3 regions of the Paraburkholderia sp. BR10872 genome follow, and region 2 is predicted to be linked to each of the others. Evidence: predicted binding sites of a transcription regulator. Region 2 holds the regulator's gene; each other region holds the start of a gene.

Region 1 (5,687 bases), on a different contig from region 2:
GTGACGCACGCATTCTGCCGATCTACGAGGGCACGACGGCGATCCAGGCGAACGATCTCATCGGACGCAAGACGCTGCGCGACGGCGGCGCGGCGGCAAAGGCGCTGCTCGCCGATATCGCGCAGACCGTCGACGCGCTGGCCGCACAACGAGGCGCGGCGTTCGAGTCGATGCGCAAGCATCTCGCGGCGGGTAAGGATGCGCTGGCATCGGCCGTGGACTTCGTGCTCGCGAAGACGAAAAGCGATCCGAACGCGGTGTTCGCGGGCAGCGTGCCGTATCTCAAGCTCGCGGGCATCGTGCTGTGCGGTTGGCAAATGGCGCGCGCCATGCTCGCCTCGCAGCGTCTCATGCAGGAGGACCCGAAGTTTCATGGCGCGAAGATCGCCACGGCGCAGTTCTACGCGCAACACGTCTTGCCGCAGGCGGTGGCGCTCGAAGCGGCGATCGTCAGCGCCAACGGCAGCGAGGGCGTGCTGGCGCTAGCGGAGGATCAGTTCTGACGCAGCCGCGCGCTACTCACAGCGAGAAATGAAACACGGCGCCCTGGCGGCGCCGTGTTCGTTCACGCAGCGTGGCTGGCTTCAGGCATACGCCGGACGATGCGAGCCTTGCGTGTCGCCGAGATAGCGGTGCACCGAAAGATCGTCCGCGCGGATGGCGGGCTGTTTGCCCGAGATCAAGTCGGCGAGCAATTGGCCCGAACCGCACGACATCGTCCAGCCGAGGGTGCCGTGACCCGTGTTCAGGAACAGGTTCGAGATCGGCGTGCGGCCGACAACCGGCGTGCCGTCCGGCGTCATCGGGCGCAGGCCGGTCCAGAAGGTGGCCTTCGTCGTGTCGCCGCCGCCCGGGAACAAGTCGTTGACGCACATTTCGAGCGTTTCACGGCGCGCTTGCTTGAGCGTCTTGTCGAAGCCGACGATCTCGGCCATGCCGCCCACACGGATGCGGTCGTCAAAACGCGTGATCGCGATCTTGTAGGTTTCGTCGAGCACGGTCGAAACCGGCGCGGCACTCGCATTCACGATCGGCGCCGTGATCGAATAGCCCTTGAGCGGATAAACCGGAATCTTCACGAGGCCCGCGAGCATCTTCGTCGAGAAGGAGCCGAGCGCGACCACGAACGAATCGGCGCGCACCAGCTCGCTGCCGCATTGCACGCCCGCGATACGGTCGCCCTGCATGGCGAGGCCGTCGATCGGCGTGTTGTAGCGGAATTTCACACCCAGTTGTTCGGCCATGGCGGCGAGGCGCGTGGTGAACATCTGGCAGTCGCCGGTTTCGTCGCCGGGCAGACGCAGGCCGCCGGTGAGCTTGCCCGACACCGCGGCGAGCGCCGGTTCTGCGCGGCCGAGTTCGGCTGCGGTGAGCAGTTCGTACGGAACGTTCGCGTCCTTGAGCACGGCGATGTCCTTCGCTGCGCCTTCGAACTGCTGCTGCGTGCGGAACACCTGAAGCGTGCCGCCCGTGCGGCCTTCATACTGAATGCCCGTGTCGGCGCGCAACGCCTGCAGGCAGTCGCGGCTGTATTCCGCGAGACGCACCATGCGGCCTTTGTTGAGCGCGTAGCGTTCAGCCGTGCAGTTCTGCAGCATCTGCCACATCCACTGCAGCTGGAACTTCGTGCCGTCCAGACGAATGGCGAGCGGCGCGTGCTTCTCGAACATCCACTTGATCGCCTTGAGCGGCACGCCCGGCGCGGCCCACGGTGCGGCGTAGCCCGGCGAGATCTGTCCGGCATTGGCAAAACTGGTTTCGAGCGCGGGACCGGCCTCGCGGTCGATCACCGTGACTTCGTGGCCCGCGCGGGCGAGATACCAGGCGCTGGCCACACCGACCACACCACTGCCCAACACGACGACTCGCATAGCTGCTCCATATAGTTTCGTTGAGCTACGCCGCGTTGCCGGGCCCTTGGAAGCCGTCTTTTGGCACCGATAGGGAAGAAGGCATGAAAATCCGGGTGTAGCCAGTATTTGTAGCTATGCTATTGTTGTATGTCCAGGTTTTGTTATCGTATTTTTCAGATTTTCGGGAAGAAATCATGAGAACGCAGCGCCAACCGGTCCGCGCGCTCGACCGGCTCGATCACCGCATCCTGAAGCTGCTCCAGGAGGACGGCCGCATGGCGATGAAGGACCTCGCGGAGCAGGTCGGGCTCTCGGTCACACCGTGCATCGAGCGCGTCAAGCGCATGGAGCGCGACGGCGTGATCACGGGTTACTTCGCGCGTGTGAATCCCTCGGTGCTGGGTGCGGCGCTGCTCGTGTTCGTGGAGATCACGCTCGATCACAAGAGCGGCAACATGTTCGACCAGTTCCGCCGCGAGGTGCAGAAGATTCCCGAAGTGCTCGAATGCCATCTCGTCTCGGGCGACTTCGACTATCTCATCAAGGCGCGCATCGGCGAGATGGCCGACTACCGCAAGCTGCTCGGCGACATCCTGCTGCAACTGCCGGGCGCCGTGCAGTCGAAGAGCTACGTGGTGATGGAAGAGATCAAGGAGACGCTGACCATCGCCGTGGGGGAATGAACGGGTAACAGCGGGCTGAAGGCGGCCCCGTTTTTAGGACTCGACAACGCGGATCGATACTGTATATTTATACAGTATCGATCCGCGTCTTTTTGTCCATTTTCTCTACCCGTGACTGATTCCCATCACCCCGATCCCGACGCCTGGTATCCCGTTGCGCCGCCCACGGCGCGCAAGGGGCGCGGGGCGGTCACGAACCTGCAAGGGCGCTACGAAGTCGACCAGCGCGAAGCGTTCGACGACGGCTGGCAGCCCACGGGTGTCGGCGGGGAGCGCGATGGTGATGGCGATGAAACCGGCGAGCCCAGGCTGCGCACCGAAGTCTTCGAAGAGCGCGCGAAGAGCATCCTCACACGCAACCAGTCGCCGGACATTCCATTCAACGTCTCGCTCAATCCGTATCGCGGCTGCGAGCACGGCTGTATCTATTGCTTTGCGCGGCCTACGCACAGTTATCTCGGCCTTTCGCCGGGGCTCGATTTCGAGAGCCGAATCTACGCCAAGGTCAATGCGGCGGAGTTGCTCGCGCGGGAAATCGCCAAGCCGTCGTACGAGCCCGAGCCGATTGCGCTGGGCGTGAATACCGACGCCTGGCAACCGGTGGAGCGCGACCTGCGCATCACACGCCGCGTGGTCGAAGTGCTGGCGGAACGGCAGCATCCGTTCGCGGCCATCACGAAATCCTCGCTGATCGAGCGCGATCTCGACCTGCTCGCGCCGATGGCCGCGCGCCAGCAGTTCATGGCGGCAATCACGATCACCACACTCGACGCCGATATCGCCCGCTCGCTCGAACCGCGTGCGGCGACACCCGCGCGGCGGCTGCGTACCATCCGCACGCTCGCCGAAGCCGGTGTGCCGGTCGGCGTGAGCATCGCACCCGTGATTCCGTTCGTGACCGAGCCCGACATGGAGCGCGTGCTCGAAGCCTGCGCCGAGGCCGGTGCGACAAGCGCGAGTTACATCGTGCTGCGTTTGCCGTGGGAGGTCGCGCCGCTGTTCCAGGACTGGCTGGCGGCGCACTTCCCGCAGCGCGCCGAGCGCGTGATGAGCCGCGTGCGCGACATGCGCGGCGGCAAAGACTACGAATCGGCGTTTTCGCAGCGCATGAAGGGAACGGGGCTGTGGGCCGACCTGCTCAAGCAGCGCTTTCATCATGCCGTGCGGCGCCTCGGGCTCAACGAGCGGCGCCACGGCATTCTGGACATGTCGGCGTTCGTGCAGTCGAAGACCGTGCGCGAGAAGCCTCAGCTCGACCTGTTCTGAGCCGTTACTGCGCGATTTACTGCGAGAGCGCCTTCGCGGCCTCGACTTGCGACTCGAAGTACGTTTGAAACGAGAGTGCGAGTCCCGTCATCAGCAGGAACGCGCCAATCAGCAGCGAGAAGATCACGACGAAAATCACCGTCCAGCCCGAGCGGCTCGTGCGGCCTTTCTCCACGAACGCGGCGTTGAACTGCGCGTCCCATTTGGCGTCGGGGCGAAGTCCGTAGACGATTGCCGCCAGAAACGCCGAGAGGACGGACACCGCGCCGATCACGGCGAGCACCCAGCCAGGAATCGAGGCGCGCTCGGTGGCGACGAGCAGCATCACGCCCGGAATGCCGAGGAGCGTGCCCAACAAATGCGCCCAGCCCCACACGTCGCGCGGGCCATACAGGTAGAAGCGGTGGGCGCCGAGACTGCCAAACAGGAAGGCGAGGGCGGCGGTGAGCGTCTTGGAGCGAAAGCGTGCGAGGTTCTTGTCGTTGGGCATGGGCTCGGGCAAAACGTGGGCGTCGGCCGCCATGAGCGCATTACGTCGAACGCGCACGGGCCGCCGGGCATTGTATGCCGCACGACGCGCTTGCAGCACAAGCGCACGCTTATGCCCGGCACTTGTCTGCAGCTTCGATGTGACGGCCGCGTCACGGTTTCGTGTAGGTCACGCGATAGATCGCGCCCGCATAGTCGTCGCTGACGAGGAGCGATCCGTCGGGCAGCGGCAGCACGTCGGCGGGGCGGCCCCATTGGGTCTCGTCTGAATTGAGCCAGCCCTGCGCGAACACTTCCTGGCGTGCGTTCGTGCCGTCTGGGTTGGCGATCACGCGCACCACGCGATAGCCGACCTTCTTGCTGCGGTTCCACGAGCCGTGCTCGGCGATGAAAATGCAGTTCTTATAGTCAGCCGGGAACATCGAACCGGTATAGAAGCGCATGCCAAGCGACGCCACATGCGCGCCGAGCTTGAGGACCGGGGGCGTGAAGCTGCTGCACGGATGGCCTGCGCCGAACTCGGGGTCGGCGACATTGCCGCCGTGGCAATAGGGAAAGCCGAAGTCCTCGCCCACGTGCGCGAGGCGGTTGAGCTTGTCGTCGGGGATGTCGTCGCCGAGCATGTCCCGGCCGTTGTCGGTGAACCAGAGCTCATGCGTCTGCGGATGCCACGCGAAGCCGACCGTGTTGCGCACGCCGCGGGCGATGGTCTCGTAGTGCGAGCCGTCGGGCTCCATGCGCCCGATCATCGCGAAATGCACGCGCTGCGGGTCGCTGACCGGCAGACAGACGTTGCACGGCGCGCCTTGCGGCACGTAGAGCTTGCCGTCGGGGCCGAAGGCGATGAACTTCCAGCCGTGGTGGCGCTCGGCGGGCAGCGAATCCGTGACGACGACGGCTTTGGGCGGATCGTCGAGATGACGGTCGATGTCGTCGAGCCGCACGATAGACGACACCGCTGAAACGTACAATGCGCCGTTGCGCCAGGCCACGCCCACCGGCATCGTCAGTCCCGAGGCCACGATATGGCGCTTGATGGCTTTGCCGTCCTTGAGTTCGAGCGCGTAGACGTCGCCGTCCGTACTCCCCACATACAGGAGGGTGCCGTTGCCTGACAGCGTCATTTCGCGCGCACCGGGCAAGTCGGCGGACAGCACCTCGATGTGGAAGCCCGGCGGCAGCTTGATGCGCTCGATGGGAAGCGCCGCTTGAGCGAACGGCGCCGCGAGCAGGGCGGCGGCAAAGGCGAGACACGCCGCTGCAAAGCGTCGGGCCGACTCGCGAGACACCGGAAAAAAGGAGCTGCCACCCACGCCGCCGCCACAAACGCGACGCGGCCATTGCACGAGTCGTCTGAAAGTCGCCACAATTCGCTCCAGGGCCCGCCCATCGTGGG
Region 2 (5,687 bases):
CCACGAGAAACAGCGCGAGAAACGCGAGCGCAATGCCGGTCAGCAGCCAGCGCACCCACGGTGATTCGGTGACCGGGTCCGGCCGGCGCGTGCTTCGTTGTTGCGGCAGCGTGCTCATTGCGCACCTCCCGCGACGGTTGCGCCCACCACGGCACTCGGCGCGCTGCCGGCCGTTACACCCCGGCTCGTGCGGCGCTGCAAATACCACTGCAGCGAATTGATGAGCAGCAGCATGACAAACGAGACGCAGAGCATCATCACGGCAAGCGCCGTTGCGCCCGCATAGTCGTACTGCTCGAGCTTGGTGATGATGAGCAGCGACGTGATCTCCGACTTCATCGGCACGTTGCCGGCGATGAAGATGACCGAGCCGTACTCGCCCAGCGCACGCGCGAACGCGAGCGCGAAACCCGTGAGGAGCGCCGGCAGCACCGCGGGCAGCACGACACGGCGGAACGTGAGCCAGCGCGAGGCGCCGAGGCACGCAGCGGCCTCTTCCTGTTCGCGCTCGAAGTCCTCGAGCACCGGCTGCACCGTGCGCACGACGAACGGCAAGCCGATGAAGGTCAGCGCCACGAGCACGCCGAGCGGCGTGAAGGCGATCTTCAGACCGAGCGGCTGCAGGAACTGGCCGATCCAGCCGTTGCCGGCATACACGGCGGCGAGCGAAATGCCCGCCACGGAAGTCGGGAGCGCGAACGGCAGATCGACGAGCGCATCGATCACCCGTTTGAACGGAAACGTATAGCGCACGAGCACCCACGCGAGCAGGAAGCCGAATACCGCGTTGATCAGCGCCCCGCCGAGCGCGGCGGTGAACGTGAGCCGGTACGACGCGATCACGCGCGGCGACCACACGGCGCGCACGAACTGGCTCCAGTCGAGTGTCGCCGTCTTGAGAAAGGTGGCGGCAAGCGGAATGAGCACCACGAGGCTCAGATAGGCCACCGTGATGCCAAGCGTCAAACCGAAGCCAGGCAGCGCACTGGGCTTGCGCAATCGAAACGTTGTCATGCTCATCGTCCAGACATGGGTTGCGCGATTCGTGCGTTGCAGATTCGCGCCGAAAAGCGCGCCCGGAGGCGCGCTTCGTTGTTATGCGGTCACGTCGTTATGCGGACCGCTTACTGCTTGACCGCCTGCTGCTTGACTGCTCGACAGCTTTACTGCGGCTGATAGATCGAATCGAACACGCCGCCATCCGCGAAATGCGTCTTCTGCGCGTTGGGCCAGCCGCCGAACGTGTCGTCGACCGTGTAGAGCTTGAGCTTCGGAAACTTCGCCGTGAGCGCCGCTGGGACCTTGTCCGAACGCGGACGGTAGAAGTTCTTCGCGGCGATCTCCTGGCCCTCTTCGCTATAGAGGAACTGCAGGTAGGCTTCGGCCTCCTTGCGCGTGCCCTTCTTGTCGACGACCTTGTCCACCACGGCAACCGGCGGCTCAGCCAGAATGCTCACCGAAGGCACCACGATCTCGAACTTGTCCGGGCCGAACTCCTTGAGCGAGAGAAATGCTTCGTTTTCCCATGCGATCAGCACATCGCCGATGCCGCGCTGCACGAAGCTCGTCGTGGCTCCCCGCGCGCCCGAGTCGAGCACGCCCGCGTTCTTGTAGAGCTTCGTGACAAAGTCCTTCGCCTTCTGCTCGTTGCCGCCCGGCTGGTGCAGCGCATACGCCCACGCCGCGAGATAGTTCCAGCGCGCGCCGCCCGAGGTCTTCGGATTCGGCGTGACGATCGAGACACCCGGCTTGGTCAGATCGTCCCAGTCCTTGATGTGCCTGGGGTTGCCCTTGCGCACGAGGAACACGATGGTCGACGTGTATGGCGAGGCGTTGTCGGGCAGGCGCTTTTGCCAGTCCTTCGCGACGATGCCCTTGTTGGCGAGCGCGTCGATGTCCCATGCCAGCGCGAGCGTCGCGACGTCGGCCTGCAGACCGTCGAGCACCGAGCGCGCCTGTGCGCCCGAGCCGCCATGCGACTGTTTGATGGTGAGCGTTTCGCCCGTCTTCGCCTTCCACTGCTTGATGAAGGCTTCGTTGATGTCCTGGTACAGCTCGCGCGTCGGATCGTAGGAGACGTTGAGCAGCGATGTATCCGCGTGAGCGGCCAGCGGCACCATAGCCGCCATCGCCGTGACGCCGACGAGCGGCGCAACGCCGATGACCAGTTTTGCCGCCAGTGTTTTCAGCCAGCCCGCGCGCCCCGTATGTGTCGTGCCCATCTATCTGTTCTCCGTTCTCGTGTGTGCTCGTTTGCGCTCATTGATGAAACTGCAGCTAACGATGGAGGCCAGTCTAGCGATCTCCTTACATTATTAAAAATGATGTTTTCTTATTTTTTAATACGCAAAAGTGGTAAGGACAGAGGAAGTCGCTGTTAAAGCGTGGCTTCATCCGCGCAAACACGGGAAAACGGCCTGATGGCAACGTTCAGTCGATGAACTTCAAGTAACACTTGAAAAGTGGCGAGTACTGTATAAAAATACAGTTACCTGTTCAAACATACAGTGGCGCCATGACCAAACTCACCGCACGACAGCAGCAGGTTTTCGATCTGGTTCGCCGGGCCATCGAGCGCACAGGCTTTCCGCCCACGCGCGCCGAGATCGCGGCGGAACTCGGCTTCAGCTCCGCCAACTCCGCGGAGGAGCATCTGCGTGCGCTGGCGCGCAAGGGCGTGATCGAACTGGCTGCGGGCGCCTCGCGCGGCATCCGCCTCGTGCCGGGGCCCGACGACCTGCCGCACCAGTTCACGCTCCCGCACCCGAGCATCATGCAGCTCTCGCTGCCGCTCGTCGGCCGCGTCGCTGCGGGTAGCCCGATCCTCGCGCAGGAGCACATCTCGCAGAACTACATGTGCGACCCGGCGCTCTTCTCGAGCCGCCCCGACTACCTGTTGAAGGTGCGCGGCCTTTCCATGCGCGACGCCGGCATCCTCGACGGCGACCTGCTCGCCGTGCAGAAAAAGGCCGAAGCGAAAGACGGCCAGATCATCGTGGCGCGCCTCGGCGACGACGTCACCGTCAAGCGCCTGAAGCGCCGTCCGAACGGGCTCGAGCTCATCGCCGAGAACCCCGATTACGACAATATATTCGTCGAGGCCGGCAGCGCGGAATTCGCGCTCGAAGGCATCGCGGTCGGGCTGATCCGCCCCACCGAATTCTAAGGAATCCGTCTCAGCGCGGTTTGCATATTGTTTGCGCACCATCTGCGCATACCTGGAGAGAGTCATGGAACGTCTTGCCCGCCTGCTGCCCTTCCGCCAATTCGGCCGCCTTCGCCATCTCCGTGGAATCGCCTCGTGCGCGGTCCGCGAAGTCCGCGGTTCGGCTGCCGCACTGAGCGGCTCGCTCTTCGAAGACTCGCCTGAGATGGAGGCGGCCAGCACAGCCGACCTGCCCGTGCTGCCCTCGGCACAGCCGGCGTTTGCGCGCGTGTCGCTCAACAGCACGCTCAACACCGAACAGCCCATGCGCCGCGCGCCCGTGCGCGTCTATCAGGGTCCGTCGCGGCTCATCCTAGTCGGCACGGTCGACGCGGTTTGCCGCGCAATCGACCGCTGCATCGCCGAGCAGCACAGCGACCTGCCCGCGGCACTCGCGAAGTAAGCAGCAACGCTGCCCAAATGTGAGAAGAGGTTACGGGCGGGATCGTTTGGCCCGGTTTGCGGTCAACACCGTGTTTAAACGATTTGCCCTATGCCGATGACGGAATCTCTCTCTACCCCGCGCAAGACCCAAGGCTGGAAAAAGCCCGTTGCGATCACGGTCGCCGTCGCAATGGTCGTTGCCGCGATCGGCTACGCCTATGCGTCGCCCTATATCGCGGTGAAACACATGAAAGCCGCGGCCGACGCGCGTGACGCCGTCGCGCTCAACGAATACGTCGATTACCCTGCGCTGCGCCTGAGCCTGAAACAGCAGGTGGGCGAGATGCTGCACCGGCGCGTCGAGGGGCAGCACAGCAGCAATCCGTTGCTGATCCTCGGCGCCGTAATTGGCGCGGCACTGATTAGTCCGCTCGTGGATGCCTACGCCACACCGGAAGGCGTGGCCGCCCTGCTCGATGGTATGCCGCCGACGGGCAAGCCCGGCGACCGGCCACACGCGCCGCCGCCAGCGGAATCCGGCGCGCCATCCGCGCAATCGGCAGAGCCGCCGCAATCGGCAGCCGCCTCCGCCGCGCCACCGGCCCCGGCCGTATCCGGCACCCCCGCGCCCGAGGCGCGGCCGGTGACCACGGCGGGCTATCGCGGCCTCAATGAGTTCGCGCTCACGTGGGACCGCGGCAGTACGGGCGAGCACTACGCCGCCATTCTGCAGCGTCACGGGCTCTTCTCGTGGAAGCTCTCGGCGGTCGAGCTAAGCGAAGGAAACGTCTCGAACTGAGACAGATCGGCAGTGGCAGCGCTAACAGGCCGGTTCCAGGCGAGCCGGCCCGCTTGATCCCCTACGCGGCGGCTTGCTGCTGCTTTTCCTCAGCCGCCGACGAACACGCCACGAGAATGCTGCACGAAACGCGGTCGAGCAGCGGCGTGTTGCCGGCGCCCATCCACCAACGCGAGAGCCCTGTGCGGCAGCGGTGGCCCACCACCACGAGGTCGGCATTCAGCTCGTTGGCCAGATTCGCGATTTCGTCGATCGGATGACCGAACGCGAAATGCCCCTGAGCGCGCACGCCGCGCTCAGTTAGCCAGTCCACGCCTTCCTGAAGAATCTCGCGCGCCGTTTCCTCGAAGCGGCCGCAGGCCACGTCGGTCAACAGGCCGGCGCTCTGGGCAATCGTCGAACGCATGTCGACGACCGAGAGCAAGTGCGTCTCGGCCTGCAGATCGAGTGCAAGATCGGCGCCGCACCGCAGCGCCTTGCGGCCTTCGCGCGAGCCGTCGTAACAGAGCAGAATTTTTTTATAGCTCGCCATGATCGCTTCTCCCCGCCCGCGTGATTTGCAGGCTGTGCGATTCTCATGATGGTGCGCCGCAATTCCACACGCAAGGGCTGGAAAACGCCAGGTGTGCATCGAAAAACGCCAGGCGCGTCCCAATCGGCGCATGCATCTTGCACAGTGCTGGATGCTTGCCGCGACATGCATTTACCTCGTGCATCGTCAAAACACTTGTGAGCGACGCCCGACCCGCCGCGCAGCAATGCACTAAAATGGGCCGCCTCGTTTCGTGCGATTTTTCGTTCGGTACTTCGAGCGACTCGCGCGATGCCCGATCGACTCACGTTCAACCGGTCCATGCCCGCACCCGCCATCGAATTCGAGCAGGTCATCAAACATTATGGAGACAGGACGGTCGTCAACGGCCTGTCGTTCGACGTCGTTCCCGGCGAGTGCTTCGGACTGCTCGGCCCGAACGGCGCGGGAAAAACCACGACACTGCGCATGCTGCTCGGCATCGTTTCGCCCGATGCGGGTCGCATCAGCCTGTGCGGCGAGCCGGTGCCGGCGCGCGCGCGCCACGCCCGCCAGCGCGTGGGGGTGGTGCCGCAGTTCGACAATCTCGACCCCGACTTCACCGTGCGCGAGAACCTGCTCGTGTTCGGCCGCTACTTCGGCTTGTCCGCGCGCGAAACGCGCGACCTCGTCGCGCCGTTGCTCGAATTCGCGCGCCTCGAAAGCAAGGCCGACGCACGCGTGGGCGAACTCTCAGGCGGCATGCGCCGACGTCTCACACTCGCGCG
Region 3 (5,687 bases), on a different contig from region 2:
ACACGGGCTCGGCCAACATGAGCAACAACTCCGAGCATTTCAACGACGAGAATCTGCTCGAAATAAAAGACAAGCGAATCGCCGCCATTTACCTCGCTGAATTCATGCGGTTGTACGAGCACTATCGTGCGCGCGCCGTTGGCATCGAGGAGCAGCAGCATAGAACCGTGCAACGGCTGTTGCTGCAGCCCGACCGCGAGTGGGCCGACAAGTATTACAAGGCGAATAGTCCGGAGGAGAAGGCGCGGATTGCGTTGGCATCGGAGCCGGCCAGTTGATGCATTCGCTTCTGTGTTTGCGAAGTCACCGCGCACGCCTCGCACGACGAGGCGGCTGCGCGTTGCCGGCTAAAAATCCAGCGTGAATTGAGGCGACTCGTTACTGGAAGCTTCTCCGGTGTGTTGGAGGTTGCCGGCCTTCACCCCTAGCAGCCTGATGGATTTAACGAGTTCGACTCTTTTCAGGCACTCAGTCGCCGCGCGCCGCAACGCTTTCGCGTCATCAATAGGCTCGGGAAGCGTGACGTCACGCGTGACAGTCTTGAAGTCATTAAAGCGCAGCTTGATGCCGATCTTCCTGGCCAGATAGCCTTTTCGCTGGAGGTCGAGCGCCACCTGTTCGCATAGGCGGGTAAACGCTGCGCCCAGTTCCTGTCGATGCCGCACCGCGTGCAGATCGCGCTCGAATGTGGTTTCGCGACTCATCGAGACGGGCTCGCTATACGTCACCACCGGCCTGTCATCTAGTCCGTGTGAAACTCTGCGAAGCCACGCCCCGTAGCTTCGTCCGAAGTTTTCGATGAGCCAGTGCTCGTCGCGCGCAGCGATCTCACCGATGGTCGTGATTCCAAAAGACGCAAGCTTGGCGGCCGCCTTGGGGCCAACGCCGTTGATCTTGTTTGCGGCCATTGGCCAAATCCTGGATTGCACGTCCTCCGGCGTCAGGATTGTGATTCCGTCCGGCTTTTGCATATCGGAGCACAGCTTGGCGAGCAGCTTGTTTGGCGCGATACCGACGGAGCATGTGAGATTGGTTGCTTCGAAGACGGCGGATTTCAACTTGCGCGCGATTGCCTCCGAATCGCCATTCGTGAGTGAAACGTCTGCGTAGACCTCGTCGATTCCAACGTCTTCCATGTTCGAACTGATTGACCGGACGGCATCCTTGAACAGTCGCGAGTACGTTCGGTAGAGGTCGAAATTCACTGGAAGGAGAATCGCATCTGGCGCTAACCGGGCGGCTTTCATGGCGGGCATTCCGGAATGAACGCCGAGCGCGCGAGCCTCGTAGGTCGCGGTCGTCAGGACACCTCTGCCCACATAGTCGCGCAGGCGCGAGAATTCGCGAGTGCCGTCCGGCTTCGTTCGGGGCGTATCCGAGCGACGGCCAGCAACCACCATGGCTTGGCCTCGTAGCTCCGGATACTGCGAAAGTTCACACGACGCAAAGAATGCGTCCATGTCGATGTGGGCTATGCGCCGATCATCTGGCATGCCTTGGTACTCAAAAATAGCTCTCGATGGCTCCGCGCGACCGGCACGCTACTCATCATCGGGTATGGCGGCAGGAGCAGCGGGACGACGGCACCGTGCGTCCTGTGGAAAATTGAATGGAACTGTACATTTATACAGTCACTTTGTCAGGATACTGGAGCTGATTCGGAGATATTTTTTTGAGTGCGGAGATGTTCGCAAACGGCTCTTCCGCGGACGCCGCCGCTCTGACTGTGGAATCCAAAAAAAGCCCGCCATGCGGCGGGCTGTTGCGAACAGGCTGGTGGAGCAGCCTGTCATGTTTCAGTCCTGGCGCGGGTGCAAACGCCGGTAGACGCTCCAGATCGCCACGGCGGCGATGACGACGACAGCGGTGAGAATAAGCATGTTCAGTCCTCCGGTTGCTTGTCTGTTTGGTAATGCTTCAATGCTACGGAGCTTGGGTGCGCGCGAGGAGTGGCGCGACGTCGCGAATGGAATACCTGGTCGAATTCTGGTCCGCTACGGATTCCGCCTTCAAACGTCATCAGGAGCGAGGGTTCGCGAGCAGGCCCCGAATTACATGGCATCGACCGTCCGGTTTACTTTGCATGCGAACTACCTATATACTTCGCATGAAAACTAAATTTCAGGAGAGCACATGAGCGCGGAGATTCACGTCGAACAAGCCGATGGCATTCTGACGATTACGCTGGCCCGACCGGACAAGAAGAATGCATTGACGAACGAGATGTATGGCACGCTGGCAGACATCATCGAGAATGCGGAGCACGACAGCGATGTCCGCGTATTGCTGCTGCAAGGGGACGGAGACATGTTCACCGCGGGCAACGATGTGGGCGAGTTTGCAGCCATTGCATCGGGGAAGGGGCCCAGTGAGCGACACGTGCATCGCTTTTTGCACGCCCTGGCGAAGTCGAGCGTGTCCATCATCGCGGCGGTTCAGGGCAAGGCGGTCGGTATTGGCACGACGCTTCTACTGCACTGCGACTACGTCCTGCTCGCGCCAGACGCAGAACTGATCACGCCGTTCGTCAATCTCGCGCTCGTCCCCGAGGCGGCGTCCAGCTACCTGCTTCCGCTGCGCGTCGGCCACGTGCGGGCCTTCGAGATGTTTGCGCTGGGCGAGCCGCTCGACGCGCAAACCGCTGTCGCGTGGGGCCTCGCCAACAAGGTCTGCGCAAAGGATCAACTACGCGACGACGCGCGCAGGATGGCGGAAAGAATCGCCGCCAAGCCGGCCGGTTCACTGAGCGCCATGAAAAAGCTGATGCGCGAAGCCGAAACCCTGGTTGCGCAAATGGACAGCGAGAGCGCGAAGTTTCAGGAGCGGCTGACGAGCGCCGAGGCAAGAGAGGCATTCGCGGCCTTTGCCGAGAAGCGCAAGCCGGACTTCGCGAAGGTTGCCCGGCACTAGCCACTGCCTTGCTGGCCGGCCACGGTCGAGGTTACGCGTCGCCGTCTTCGGCGAGCGGAAACCTGGTCTGCAGGCTGGTCAGCCACCGCGCCACGACGTCGATCTCCGCTTCCGTAAATCCTTCGGTCAATCGGGCGTTCAAGTCTTTCATGCGAAGCTTCGACTTTTGGCGCGCGGTACGTCCTGCTTGCGTCAACCACAGGCGCGACACCCGGCCATCGGTCTCGTCAGCCCGACGTTCGATCAACCCTGCCTTTTCTGTCCGGTCAGCGAGACCGCTCATGCCTGGTGCGCCCAGATCCAGCGCAGCAGCGGCTTCGCTCATGAGTGCGCCGTTGCGATCACCCAAAAAAAACAGCAGCCCGGCCTGGGCTGCTGTGACGCCGCCTCCGGCCGCGCGTGTTTGCGACCACCGTTGCAGCCGGCGCTGTCCGACGTTCAATAGATAGACGAGGCGATGTTTCATTTCCGCGCAGATAACATTGTGCGATTTAGTTCGCGTGCGAATTATATCATGCGGTGATCGACCCTTTCGAAAGGGCGCGAAGACGTTCAATGGCTTGCGGCCGTCGCGACAATCCCACTGGCCACGAACGGCTGATTGAGCACGGGTACACCCGCCTCTTGGACCCACGGCGTAGTGGTGAGGTCCGTGCATGCGGGAACGCCTTGCAGCAGGCCCAGCTTCGCGAGTATCAGCGTGGCGGAGCACTGTGCTCCGAGCAGCTGGCGCGTTGGGTCGAGCCGGATTTGAGACATCAGCGCAGCATGGACTGGCGACGGCGGCTATTGAACGGCGCGCGGGATGACGAAATGCGTCTGGCAGGGCCGATCATGAATGAAAAAACACCCCAAAGATTGGATCGACGTCCAACTCTTGGGGTGCAATTCACTAGCCAGGATTTCTTTGTCGGGGCAATGCGTCCACGACCCCGAGCTTCTGAACCTGCTATTAGAACCGGTGGTACATGCCAATGTTGGCTTGAACCTGGTTGCCGCCCGACGCCGTGTTGCCGAAGTCAGCAGCCGAAGCCTGAGCGCCCTGAGCATGAACGTAGGCACCCATGACGTATACCGACGTGAGCTTCGACAGCGCGTACGTAGCACCCAGCGAGGCCTGGTTGATCGAAGCCATCGTGCGGCCCTCAGCGGCTTGCGCAGGCGTGGCTGCCGAACCGTAGACGTACGTGTACCCAGCAGCCAGCGACAGCGCCGGGGTTGCCTGGTACTGCAGAAGGGCGCCCACTACGTTGAAGTGGATCGACTCCTGGCCGTCGTTGCCCTCGTATTGAGCGTTCGAGTACCGAAGGCCAGCCGTGTACCGGCCAAACTCGTATTGGCCAGCGATTTGAGCGATGCCCGCGCTCTTGAACGCATTGCCACCGTAGTAGCCCGAGCTCGGATAGCCCAGCGCACCACCGAACGACGGTTGTGCCGTTGCGTTCTGCCAGCCGTTCTCACCCTGGTTTGCAGCATGGAAGTAGCCGCCAGCGACCGTCAGACCACCTTGAGCGTAGTCCGCAGCCACCGACCACGATTGACCCGAACCCATCGCACCGGCAACGCCGCCGAACGAGTACGCGCCTTCAGCCTGGAAGCCGTGGAAAATCGGCGAAATGTACTTGACGGCGTTGTTCTGGTTCGTCGTATTGTCGTTGTTGTCCACGTCGCCCGGGGTCGAGAATGTCGACGCCGAAACGGCGTCGCCGGTCAGGCCCTGAACCATTTCCGTTACGGCGTCGATCTGGCGACCCATACGCAGGGTACCGTACTGGTCCGACGTGAGGCCTACATAGGCCTGGCGGTTGAACAGCGAACGCGAGGAACCGATGGGGCCCTGGCCGCCGATGCCACCGCTGGCAATGTTGAAACCGTTTTCGAGCTTGAAGACCGCCTTGAGGCCGCCGCCGAGGTCTTCCTGACCCTGGAGGCCCCACTTGTTCGAACCCGAGGCGCCGCCAACGAGGCCGACCAGCGAGTGGCCACCGACGTTCGAGGTGTAGCTGATACCTGCGTCCAGCATGCCGTACAGGGTGACCGACGACTGTGCCATTGCTGCCGAGGATGCGGCGAAAGCGGCAACAGCGGTAACCGTTGCCTTGATGGTGATGTTCTTCATCTGTAATTCAGTGTCCCTGAGTATCTTTTGGATTGGTTTATTCGTTACTGCGCGCCGGAGGATACGGCACGTCCTGCAAACTCACGAAACGAAAAAAAAAGACTGTCGCGAAAACGTAACAAAAGGCCCAATGCCTTGTGCGGCGGGCGATCGATGGACTTCGTGCCAGATCGGCAACAGCGGATGGTGGGTGCTTTCCGGAGGCGACAGGGTTCGACGTCCGGCCGAAACATTCTGTGACCCTATCTTGTACGAGAATCAGCGGTCCCTGGAGATCAAAACATCGCGCAGTACGCTGACGAACGGAGTCTTCCTCCTGACAGTTTGACTGCTGCGTTCAGCGGCCGTAACGACGAGCGCATTCAGAGCGACTTCGCGAGTGGCATACGGAGTGGGGTGCATGGAACACCCACGCTGTTTATCAACGGCCATCTCTACGGCGGAGAGCACGACGCCCGAAGCTTGCTCGAAGCGTTGCAGGGTGCAGGGAAACGCTAGCGATCGTAACGATGCCAGGTTTCAAGTTCCGCACAGGCGCGATCTCAGTCTGCTGACGCCAGCGTTTTGAACTGTGCGGCGCGAGGCCGTCCCATCAGCACGGGCTGAAATACCACCGCGCCAATCAGCGTAGACACAAGCGACAACGCGAGCAGAGCAC

What was found. The regulator LexA, encoded in region 2, represses DNA repair genes until DNA is damaged. The targets are predictions, from matches to a motif close to ACTGTATNNNNATACAGT.
Region 1: the regulator LexA is predicted to act here: its motif matches at 2,595-2,612, upstream of AB4Y43_RS07610 (PA0069 family radical SAM protein).
Region 3: the regulator LexA is predicted to act here: its motif matches at 1,615-1,632, upstream of dinB (DNA polymerase IV).

The regions. Positions count from the first base shown of each region.
Region 1 is NZ_JBFRCN010000006.1:179,408-185,094, reverse strand. Features, by position in the region: gene AB4Y43_RS07625 (acyl-CoA dehydrogenase) at 1-503, shown strand, start outside; gene AB4Y43_RS07620 (D-amino acid dehydrogenase) at 585-1,871, opposite strand; gene AB4Y43_RS07615 (Lrp/AsnC ligand binding domain-containing protein) at 2,048-2,536, shown strand; gene AB4Y43_RS07610 (PA0069 family radical SAM protein) at 2,648-3,802, shown strand; gene AB4Y43_RS07605 (NINE protein) at 3,819-4,325, opposite strand; gene AB4Y43_RS07600 (sorbosone dehydrogenase family protein) at 4,444-5,523, opposite strand.
Region 2 is NZ_JBFRCN010000003.1:129,060-134,746, reverse strand. Features, by position in the region: gene cysW (sulfate ABC transporter permease subunit CysW) at 1-118, opposite strand, end outside; gene cysT (sulfate ABC transporter permease subunit CysT) at 115-1,014, opposite strand; gene AB4Y43_RS04075 (sulfate ABC transporter substrate-binding protein) at 1,164-2,222, opposite strand; gene lexA (transcriptional repressor LexA) at 2,516-3,166, shown strand; gene AB4Y43_RS04065 (hypothetical protein) at 3,231-3,608, shown strand; gene AB4Y43_RS04060 (DUF2939 domain-containing protein) at 3,705-4,388, shown strand; gene AB4Y43_RS04055 (universal stress protein) at 4,450-4,920, opposite strand; gene nodI (nodulation factor ABC transporter ATP-binding protein NodI) at 5,242-5,687, shown strand, end outside.
Region 3 is NZ_JBFRCN010000059.1:19,252-24,938, reverse strand. Features, by position in the region: gene AB4Y43_RS33285 (phospholipase D-like domain-containing protein) at 1-278, shown strand, start outside; gene dinB (DNA polymerase IV) at 348-1,493, opposite strand; gene AB4Y43_RS33275 (enoyl-CoA hydratase-related protein) at 2,134-2,910, shown strand; gene AB4Y43_RS33270 (MarR family winged helix-turn-helix transcriptional regulator) at 2,942-3,376, opposite strand; partial or broken gene AB4Y43_RS33265 (AraC family transcriptional regulator) at 3,475-3,678, opposite strand; gene AB4Y43_RS33260 (porin) at 3,863-5,029, opposite strand; gene AB4Y43_RS33255 (DsbA family protein) at 5,354-5,527, shown strand; gene AB4Y43_RS33250 (MMPL family transporter) at 5,572-5,687, opposite strand, start outside.